Regions from separate parts of the Streptomyces violaceus genome, predicted to be linked through region 2. Evidence: riboswitches for the same ligand, from Rfam matches in the RefSeq annotation. Region 2 holds a riboswitch; each other region holds the start of a gene.
What was found. A riboswitch is a leader RNA that binds a small molecule or an ion and turns the genes downstream of it on or off. The one in region 2 is predicted to bind cobalamin.
Positions count from the first base shown of each region.

Region 1 (3,264 bases), 6.9 Mb from region 2:
CGCGCCCGTGGAGGCACCCGAGGACACCCCGAGCACGAACGGATCGGCGAGCGGATTGCGCAGCAGCGACTGCATCACCGCCCCGCACACGGCCAGTCCCGCCCCGCACACGGCCGCGAGCAGGGTGCGCGGCAGCCGCAGCTGCCAGACGATCCCGTCCCGGATCGGCGTCAGGTCGGAGCTGCCTAGCCCGATGTGCGCCGCGACGACGGACCACACGTCCCCGACCCGGATGTCGGCCGGTCCGATGGTGATCGCCAGGGCCATGGAGACCACCAGCAGCAAGGCGCCCGCGACACCGAGCGCCGGTCCGCGGACGGTCACTTCACGAGCCCGAACTCACGCAGTCCGGCCGCGACCTTCTCCACGCCCTCGACCGTGCGGATCGTCGGGTTCATGGCCTGCCCGCTGAGCAGCACGTACCGCTTGTGCCTGACGGCGTCCATGTTCTTGGTGACCGGGTTGGACTCCAGAAAGGCGATCTTCTTGGCGGCGGACTCGGCGGTCTGCGAGTCGCGGGTCAGGTCGCCGATGACGAGGACATCGGGGTTGCGGTCGGCGACCGTCTCCCAGTTGACCTGCGGCCACTCCTCGTGTGTGTCGTCGAAGGCGTTCTTCGCGCCGAGGGCACGGGTCATGATGCCGGGCGCCCCGCAGCAGCCGGCCATGTAGGGCGACTCGGAGTTGGCGAACCAGTACAGAAGGGAGACGCCGGAGGCGTCGACGCCCCGCGTGGCCTTCTTCATCCGCTGCTGGAGGGAGGCCACGAGCTTGTCGCCGCGGTCCTTCACTCCGAACACGGTCGCGAGGTCCCGCACCTCGCCGTAGACGGCCTCAATGCCCAGCGCCTTGTCGCGCTTGCCGTCGCCGCCCCCCGAGTTGTCCTTGCCGGCGCAGTCGGACGGGGAGACGTACGTGGGCACGCCGAGCTTCTCGAACTGGTCGCGGGTGGCGACGCCGCCCGTGCCGAGGGTGGAGACGAAGGACGCGGCGACGAAATCGGGGTCGGAGTCCAGGACCCGTTCGAAGGAGGGGTTGTTCTCGGCGATGCGCGGCACCTTCGCGTTGGCCTTCTCCAGCCCCTTCATCACGGGGTCGGTCCAGGTGGCCGTGCCGGCCATGCGGTCGGCGAGGCCGAGGGAGAGCAGGATCTCGGTGGTGCCCTGGTTGAGGGAGACGGCGTGCCGGGGCGCCTTGTCGACTCGGACCTTCCGGCCGCAGTTGTCGAGTGCGGCGGCCGCCTCGGCCGTCGGGGCCTTCGAGCCCCCGCAGCCGGTCAGGAGCAGGGAACAGGCCGCGAGCAGAACGGCGGCACGGGCGGGTCGGGCGAGGGGCAAGGAAACCAGTCCTCAGGCGTCGAGGGCCCGATCGCGGAGCCCGGTCGTACGGTGCTCCCCCGCCGCCGGCCGGCCGCGGAGGCCGCCAGCAGGTCTTCGGACTCGGGTTCACCCGGTGCGAGGCGCCTTCCCGTACGGCACACGAGCCGTTCAGTGGCAGAGGCCCCGCCCGTCCCCCTCACCGCTGCGCGTCAGTTCCGGATTCGCACCGGATTCCCTGACCCACGTACATGGGTTCGACTGGCCTCGGCAAGCTATCACGGAGGGCGTCGGGGAATGACCGCGCACCCTGCGTCGTTGCCCGGACAGCAGCTCTTCCGCGACTCCCGAGGAGGCCGCCGGTGTACGGCGACGACGCAACGGTCCGCAGGATCCTCACCGAGCTCGGCGACACCTGGGCCGTGGTGGGCCTGTCGTCGAACCGGCAGCGCGCGGCGTACGGCGTAGCCGCGGTGCTCCAGCGGTACGGCAAGCGCGTCGTGCCCGTGCACCCCAAGGCGGAGACCGTGCACGGCGAGCAGGGGTACGCGAGTCTGGCGGACGTCCCCTTCGACGTGGACGTCGTGGACGTGTTCGTGAACAGCGACCTCGCCGGAGCGGTCGCGGAGGAGGCGGTCGCGAAGGGCGCCGGGGCGGTGTGGTTCCAGCTCGGCGTCATCGACGAGACGGCGTACGACCGCACCCGGGCCGCGGGCCTGGAGATGGTGATGGACCGCTGCCCGGCGATCGAGATCCCGCGGCTCGGGTGACGGTCACGACCGGCGGGCCCGCTCCATAATGAGCGCATGACCCACGCCTCCCCGCCCGCGGACGCAGGCTCCCCTCGACGTTTCCCGGTCGTCGTCGTGGGCGCCGGACCCGCCGGGCTGACCATCGGCAACATCCTGCGGGCCGCCTCCGTGGACTGCCTGGTGCTGGAGACCGAGACCCGGGAGTTCATCGAACAGCGGCCCCGGGCCGGGGTCATCGAGGAGTGGGCCGTACGCGGCCTGGAGAAGCGGGGCCTCGCCCGGAACCTGCTGGACCGCGCGGAGCTGCACACCGCGTGCGAGTTCCGCTTCGACGGGGAGCGATACCGGTTCCACTACGGCGAGATGACGGGCAGTCATCACTTCGTCTACCCGCAGCCGTTGCTGGTGACGGACCTGGTGCGCGAGTACGCCGACATGCGGGGCGGAGAGATCCGCTTCGGGGTCCGGGACGTGGAGCTGCACGACCTCGACACCGACCGGCCCTCCGTGTCGTACACCTGCCCGGAGACGGGCGAACAGCGGGTGGTGCACTGCGACTTCGTGGCCGGCTGCGACGGGGCGCGCGGGGTGACGCGGGCCTCGCTGCCGCCGGAACAGGTCAAGGTCGCACGGCACGACTACGGCATCGGCTGGCTGGCACTGCTCGCCGAGGCCCCGCCGTCGGCCGACTGCGTGCTGTTCGGCTGTCACGAGAACGGCTTCGCGGGCCAGATGCCCCGCAGCCCGGAGGTGACCCGCTACTACCTCCAGTGCCCGCCGGGCGACGACCCGGAGAACTGGCCGCACGAGCGCGTCTGGTCGGAGCTCCAGCAGCGCCTCGGGGCCGCCGGTGTGCCGCCGCTGACGGAGGGGCGGCTGATCGAGAAGCGTGTGCTGGACATGCACGACTACGTGGTCGAGCCGATGGTGCACGGCCGGCTCCACCTCGCGGGCGACGCGGCCCATCTGGTCGCCCCCATCGCCGCCAAGGGCATGAACCTCGCCCTGCACGACGCCTTCCTGCTCGGTGACGCCCTGGTGGCCCACCTGACCACGGGTGACGACAGCGGTCTGGCCGGCTATGCGCAGGCGTGTCTGCGGCGCGTGTGGGACTACCAGGAGTTCTCGCAGTGGCTGTCCGAGGTGTACCACGGCACGGCGGCGGGCGACCCGTTCCGTGCGGGCACCACGCTCGC
Region 1 is NZ_CP107911.1:7,649,100-7,652,363, reverse strand. Features, by position in the region: gene OG542_RS34510 (FecCD family ABC transporter permease) at 1-324, opposite strand, end outside; gene OG542_RS34505 (ABC transporter substrate-binding protein) at 321-1,337, opposite strand; cobalamin riboswitch at 1,408-1,597, opposite strand; gene OG542_RS34500 (CoA-binding protein) at 1,679-2,086, shown strand; gene OG542_RS34495 (4-hydroxybenzoate 3-monooxygenase) at 2,123-3,264, shown strand, end outside.
Region 1: another riboswitch for cobalamin. It lies ahead of OG542_RS34505 (ABC transporter substrate-binding protein); the one in region 2 lies ahead of OG542_RS03240 (energy-coupling factor ABC transporter permease).

Region 2 (3,264 bases):
CGCCAGAGCGGTGGCCGTCAAGCTGCTGCTGCCCCAGGACACCGACGTCACGGCGGCCTCCCGGTTCCGTCTGGAGGCCCAGACCGCCGGGCGTCTCAACCACCCCAATCTGGTCGGTGTCCTGGACTTCGGCGAGTACGACAACCGGCTGTACCTGGTGATGGAACTGGTCGAAGGCGACAGCCTCGCCGGGGTGCTGGCCGCCTCCGGCGCGCTGCCCGCCGAGCGGGTGGCCGATCTCGCCGCGCAGGCCGCCTCCGGGCTCGCCGCCGCACACGCGCAGGGCATCGTCCACCGTGACGTCAAACCCGCCAACCTCCTGCTGGACGCCCACGGCACCCTGAAGATCGGCGACTTCGGCATCGCCCGCTTCCTCGACGACCCCGGCGCCGCGCTCACCGCCACCGGCCAGATCGTCGGCACCGGCCTCTACCTCGCGCCCGAACGCGCCCTGGGCCAGCCCGCCGGCCCCGCCTCCGACATGTACTCCCTGGGGTGTCTGCTCTACCAACTCCTCAGCGGCCGACCGCCTTTCCAGGCCGACACCGCCGTCGCGCTCCTCCACCAGCACCTCGATTCCGCGCCCGTACCGCCCCGCGAGCTCGGTGTCGCCGGACTCCCGCCGGCCTTCGAGAACTACCTGCTCGGCCTGCTCGCCAAGCAGCCCGAGGACCGGCCCACCGCCCAGCGGACCGCCGAGTGGTTCGCCGGCGGTGCCTGGCGAGGGCTGCCCGAACCGCTGCCGGAGGCCGCGCCCCCGGTGACGTCCGCCACGCCGAGGCCGTATCCGGCCGCCGAGACCCGCAACCCGGCCACGTACGCGCTGCCCGGCGCCCCGGGGCTGCGCACCGGACGCACGGCCCAGGCCGGGCGTTCGCGTCGCGCCGCGCCTCGGGGCGGTCCCGGCAACCGGCGCAGAGCGGCCGCGACGGTCGCCGCGGCGGCACTCTTCGCCGCCGCGATGCTCGCCGGCATGCTGTGGTTCTCGCCCGACGACACCGCGACGGAGGGCACGGAACCCGACGCGTCCCCCTCCGCGAGCAGCCCCGCCGCCACGCCGCCCGCCGGCTCCGCCTCGCCCCTCTCCTCCGCTCCGGCGGAGGACACGACTCCGGCCGCCGGCACTCCGGCCGCCGGCACAGTGGCCGATATCACCCCGTCCACCACCGCGCCTCCTCCCCCGACCCCCGCCGAAGCGACACCCAGCCCCACGACCCCGGCGCAGGAGACGGCCGACCCACCGCGACAGGCGGAAAATCCCCAGCAGGAGAAGCCCCGTCAGAACTGGGAGAGCGGGGACGACGATGACGACGGGGGCGACGACTGAGCGGCCCTGCGCCGGTGTGCGAGCGGACGCCCCCTCGCGCGCCCCCTCGGGTGGCTTGTCATCGTCCTTATCTCGGCACTACTGTCACCACGCCTTGGTGAACGGGAAAGCCGGTGTGATGCCGGTGCGGCCCTCGCCACTGTGAATCGGGAAGTCCGGCTCCGGCCCTCACGGGCAGCCACTGGGTCCTAGGGCTCTGGCTCCACATTCCCGTCTGCCGTGCGACGCCTGGCACGCACGCTCGCCGCGTTGCCGAACCGCCCACGTGGCTCCGCCACGAGGGCGCTCCGGCGCCTTGCGATCGCACGCGCCAGACGCCGCACGGCCCGCCCTCCGGGCGGACGACGGGAATGTGGAGCCAGAGCCCTTGCCCCGGGAAGGCGGAGTACGGGCGGTGGTACCCGTAAGCCAGGAGACCGGCCAAGGCGCGTCAACCATCCACGAGGTGCTGGAGAGGGTCTGCTGAGCCATGCACATAGCCGAGGGTTTTCTGCCGCCCGCACACGCGGTCGCCTGGGGCGTCGCGTCGGCGCCGTTCGTCGTCCACGGGGTCCGGTCGCTCACCCGTGAAGTGCGCGAGCACCCCGAGAGCACCCTGCTCCTCGGTGCCTCCGGTGCCTTCACATTCGTTTTGTCCGCCCTGAAACTGCCGTCGGTCACCGGCAGTTGCTCCCACCCCACCGGGACGGGCCTGGGAGCCATCCTGTTCCGGCCACCCATCATGGCGGTGCTGGGCACCATCACCCTGCTCTTCCAGGCGCTGCTGCTCGCACACGGCGGTCTGACCACGCTCGGCGCCAACGTGTTCTCCATGGCGATCGTCGGGCCCTGGGCCGGATACGCCGTGTACAAGCTGCTGCGGCGGTACGACGTGCCGCTGATGGTCGCGGTCTTCTTCGGGGCGTTCTTCGCCGACCTGTCCACGTACTGCGTCACCAGCGTGCAGCTGGCGCTCGCCTTCCCCGACCCGGGCAGCGGGTTCGTGGGGGCGCTCGGCAAGTTCGGCACCATCTTCGCCGTCACCCAGATCCCGCTCGCGGTGAGCGAGGGGCTGCTGACGGTGCTCGTGATGCGGCTGCTGGTGCAGTCCAGCAAGGGCGAACTGACCCGGCTGGGCGTGCTCCTCGCCAAGAAGCAGTCCGTGACCGAGACCGAGGTGGCAGCCCGATGAAGAAGAACACGAAGATCAACATCCTGCTGCTGCTCGCCGTGGTGGCGCTCGCCGTACTGCCGCTCGCGCTCGGCCTCGGCGACCACAAGAAGGAGCCGTTCACGGGCGCCGACGGTGAGGCGGAGACGGCGATCACCGAGATCGAGCCGGACTACAAGCCATGGTTCTCGCCGCTGTACGAACCGCCGTCCGGTGAGATCGAGTCGGCTCTGTTCTCCCTCCAGGCGGCTCTCGGCGCCGGTGTCCTCGCCTACTACTTCGGTCTGCGCCGCGGCCGGCGGCAGGGTGAGCGGCAGGCGCGGGAGCGGGACGCCGAGGAGTCCACGGCCGAGAGGGCCTGAGCCGCGTGCTGCCGATCGACGCGGCGGCGCACAGCAGTCGCTGGCGCCGCCGTCATCCCGTGGACAAGGCCGTGCTCGGTCTGGGACTCACCGTGCTGGCCATCTCGCTGCCGCCCTGGCCGGGCGCGGCCCTGGTGCTCGTGACGGCCGTGTCGCTGCTGCTGGGGCCGGCCGGTGTGCCCGGCCGCCGGCTGTGGCGGGCCTACCGCGTGCCGCTGGGCTTCTGCGTGACCGGCGCGGTCACGCTGCTCGTGCAGGTCGGCGGGCCGGAGGGCTTCGTCTCCCTCGCGGACGACGGGCCCCTGCGGGCCGGGGAGTTGCTGCTGCGCACCTCGGCGGCCTCCCTGGGGGTGCTGCTGTTCGCCTTCACCACGCCCATGTCCGACCTGCTGCCGCGCCTGGTCCGGGCCGGCATCCCGGCGCCG
Region 2 is NZ_CP107911.1:700,042-703,305, forward strand. Features, by position in the region: gene OG542_RS03235 (serine/threonine-protein kinase) at 1-1,327, shown strand, start outside; cobalamin riboswitch at 1,384-1,766, shown strand; gene OG542_RS03240 (energy-coupling factor ABC transporter permease) at 1,797-2,498, shown strand; gene OG542_RS03245 (energy-coupling factor ABC transporter substrate-binding protein) at 2,495-2,839, shown strand; gene cbiQ (cobalt ECF transporter T component CbiQ) at 2,845-3,264, shown strand, end outside.

Region 3 (3,264 bases), 5.7 Mb from region 2:
CCTGCACGTCGCCGTCCGAGGGACGGGCCATGGACGGGCCCTGGGTGGCGTAGACCCAGCGGTCGCCGTCACGGTCCCAGAACGACCAGTACCGGTAGCCGGCGGCCTGGGCCTGGCCCGCGCCCGCGCACAGCAGGAGCGAGGCCAGGAGGAGAACGGCCCGGCGGATCACGACTGCTGCCTCTTCTTGCGGCCGGTGAAGAGGAAGCCGATGCCGATACCGGCGACGAGGCAGACCCCGACGTACCACCAGACGCCGAAGAAGCCCGACTCCGAGTCGTCCTTCTCGTCGGTCGCCGAGGGCTGTTCGGGGGCCTTCGGGGCCGGGCCCGTCGCGATGAGCTGCTTCACCAGGTCCGTGCCGCCGAAGTCACGCGGGTCCGTGCCCGTCGCGTGCGCGGCGAAGATCAGCTGGGCGTAGGCGGCGGGGCCGCCCTGCTCGGCCCAGGTGGCGGAGTTCTTCTCCAGCCACCGCACGGCCTTACCGGCCTGCTCCGTGTCGCCCTGCGCGGCGAGCGCCACGACCGCGTCGGCGGTGTTGCCGTGGTCGGGCTGGGGGTCCGAGCCGGCGAGGGCGGACGTGAGGTGGTCGTCGTCCTTGGCGAGGGTCTGGGTGAGGTAGGCGGCTCCGTTGGCGGCGGCCTGCTGCGGCGTGGAGGGATCCTCCGTGCACGTGGCGTCGGACTTCTTGCCCGCCTCCACCACCATGCCCTGGCCCAGGGCGCCGAGGACACCGGCCGCCGTGGCGTCCGCGTTGGCGGTCAGCTCGCCCTTCTTGTCGGGCTGGAACGCGAAGGCGCCGTCGTCGTCCCCGCTGCAGGGGAGGGCGAGCTTCAGCAGGGCGTCGTAGGGCGACTTTCCGCCCTTCTCGACCTGGTCCGGCTTCGCACCGGCGGCGGCGAGCGCGCCGATGACGACGGAGGTGGAGTTGGCGTCGGTGGGGCCGCCGGGCGCGTAGCCCCAGCCGCCGTCCTTGTTCTGGACGGACTTCAGCCAGCCGACGGCCTTGTCGGCGACGGCGTCGTGCCCGCCGAGCGCGGCGAGGGCCTGGACGGCGGCGGCCGTCTGGTTGCTGTCCACCATGGTCTTGGCGTCGCACGCCGTGGCCGGATCGGCACGGTAGGGGGCGAACCCGCCGTCCGCGCACTGCTGCCGGACCAGCCACTCCACGGACTTGGCGGCCGGCTTCTCACCCACCGTGTCCTGGGCCAGCAGGGCGAGCGACTGGCGCCAGACGCCGTCGAACTTGGGATCCTTGTCCCCGTACAGAGCGGAGGGGAACGCCTGGGACGGCGAAGGAGACGGCGCGGCGACGGCCGGCGTGGCGGCGCCGATCACGGTGACGGCGGCCAGGACCGCGGCGCTGCGGCGGACGTTCATGATCGGCGAGTGCCTCTCCCTGTGAGGGAGCCGGGCAGCACGGGACACCCCGGCGGCTCGGCTCCGTATACCTCGACGGTGCCGTGCACCGGCGGGCGCCGGGCACGTGAGCCGGTCACGATCCGTACGGGGCGATCCGGCTCACCGCCTGCCTCGGCGGGCGGTTCACGGTTGCGGGTCAGCGCCGGAATTGCACCGGCTTCTCCCTGTACGGGTGATGACGACCCGCCTACTGTACCCGCACGTAGGAAAACGCCCGGGAGCGGTTCCCGCCCTCCGAGGACGGGCCGGGTGGAGCGCTGACCTACTGGCCTGGTGAGAAGTCGAACTGCTCCACCACGCCGAGGAGTTGATCCTGTCCGTGGGGCAAACCGGTTAACGTGAAGCTCCACGACCACACGCAGGAGCGTCCATGACTGACCAGGTGGAGAACTCCGAGCAGGAGCCGCTCTCCAAGATCGATACCTCGGTTCCGCACTCGGCCCGGATCTGGAACTACTGGCTGGGCGGGAAGGACAACTACGAAGTCGACCGTGTGGCCGGTGACGCGTTCCGCGAGATCTTCCCCGGTATCGAGACCGGGGCCCGCGCCGCCCGCTACTTCCTCGCCCGCGCCGTCCGCCATCTGGCCGCCGAAGAGGGCATCCGCCAGTTCCTGGACATCGGCACCGGGCTGCCCAACGTGGACAACACCCACCAGATCGCCCAGCGGGTGGCCCCGGAGAGCCGGATCGTCTACGTCGACAACGACCCGCTGGTGCTGGCCCACGCCCGCGCGCTGCTCACCAGCACACCGGAAGGCGTCACCAACTACGTCGACGCCGACCTGCGCAAGCCGAGCACGATCGTCCGGGAAGCCGGGAAGACGCTGGACTTCGACCAGCCCGTCGCGCTCATGCTGATGGGCATCCTCGGCCACATCGAGGACCACGACGAGGCGCGCTCGATCGTGTCGCAGCTGGTGGACGCCCTGCCTCCCGGCAGCTATCTCGTCCAGTACGACAGCACCGACACCAGTGAGGACTACGTCAGGGCCATCGGGCAGTACAACGACGGCGGCTCGATCCCGTACATCCTGCGCAGCCCCGAGCAGATCGCCCGCTACTTCGACGGTCTGGAGCTGCTGGAACCGGGCGTCACGTCCTGCTCGCGCTGGCGTCCCGACGCCGAGGCCCTGGGCCTGCCCGCCGAGGTGCACCAGTACGGCGGTGTCGCCCTCAAGCGCTGAACCTCCCCGGGAGCCCCGGGGGTCCTCGCTCAGGTCTCCTGAAGTATGCGGTGCAGGATGGTCGGAGTCTCGTCCGGTGACTCGGCTTCGACCACCAGCCGGTTCATGGCATCCCAGTAGCGCTCGATGTCGGCCGGCCGGTCGGGATAGAGCGCGGTGGTGAGCTGCTCGAGGTAGACCACGTCGGGCAACTGGCCGCCGGGCAGCCGCAGGATGGTGACCGGACCGCCCTCCGCGGCATGCCCGCCGGAGAGGAACGGCAGGATCTGGACGGTGACCTGCGGCAGCCGGCAGATCTCGATGAGATGTCTGAGCTGGGCGCGCATCACGGCCGGCCCGCCCACCGGGCGCCGCAGCGCCGCCTCGTCGATCACGGCCCAGAGCTGGGCCGTGCCCGGCTGCCGGTGCAGGATCCGCTGCCGGGTCATCCGCAACGCCACCCGGCGGTCGACCTCGCGTGCGCCGGCGTCGACGTGGGTGAGCTGGACGGCGGCACGCGCGTAGTCGGGGGTCTGGAGCAGCTCGGGAACGCGCTGTATCTGGAAGCAGCGGATGACGCTCGCCGCCTGTTCCGCACCGAGGTAGGACTGCGTCCAGGAGGGCACCACGTCGCTGTAGTACTGCCACCAGGCGTGGGTGTTGGCCTGTTCGGCCAG
Region 3 is NZ_CP107911.1:6,360,233-6,363,496, forward strand. Features, by position in the region: gene OG542_RS28635 (SCO2322 family protein) at 1-172, opposite strand, end outside; gene OG542_RS28640 (prenyltransferase/squalene oxidase repeat-containing protein) at 169-1,380, opposite strand; cobalamin riboswitch at 1,502-1,632, opposite strand; gene OG542_RS28645 (SAM-dependent methyltransferase) at 1,793-2,608, shown strand; gene OG542_RS28650 (helix-turn-helix domain-containing protein) at 2,638-3,264, opposite strand, start outside.
Region 3: another riboswitch for cobalamin. It lies ahead of OG542_RS28640 (prenyltransferase/squalene oxidase repeat-containing protein); the one in region 2 lies ahead of OG542_RS03240 (energy-coupling factor ABC transporter permease).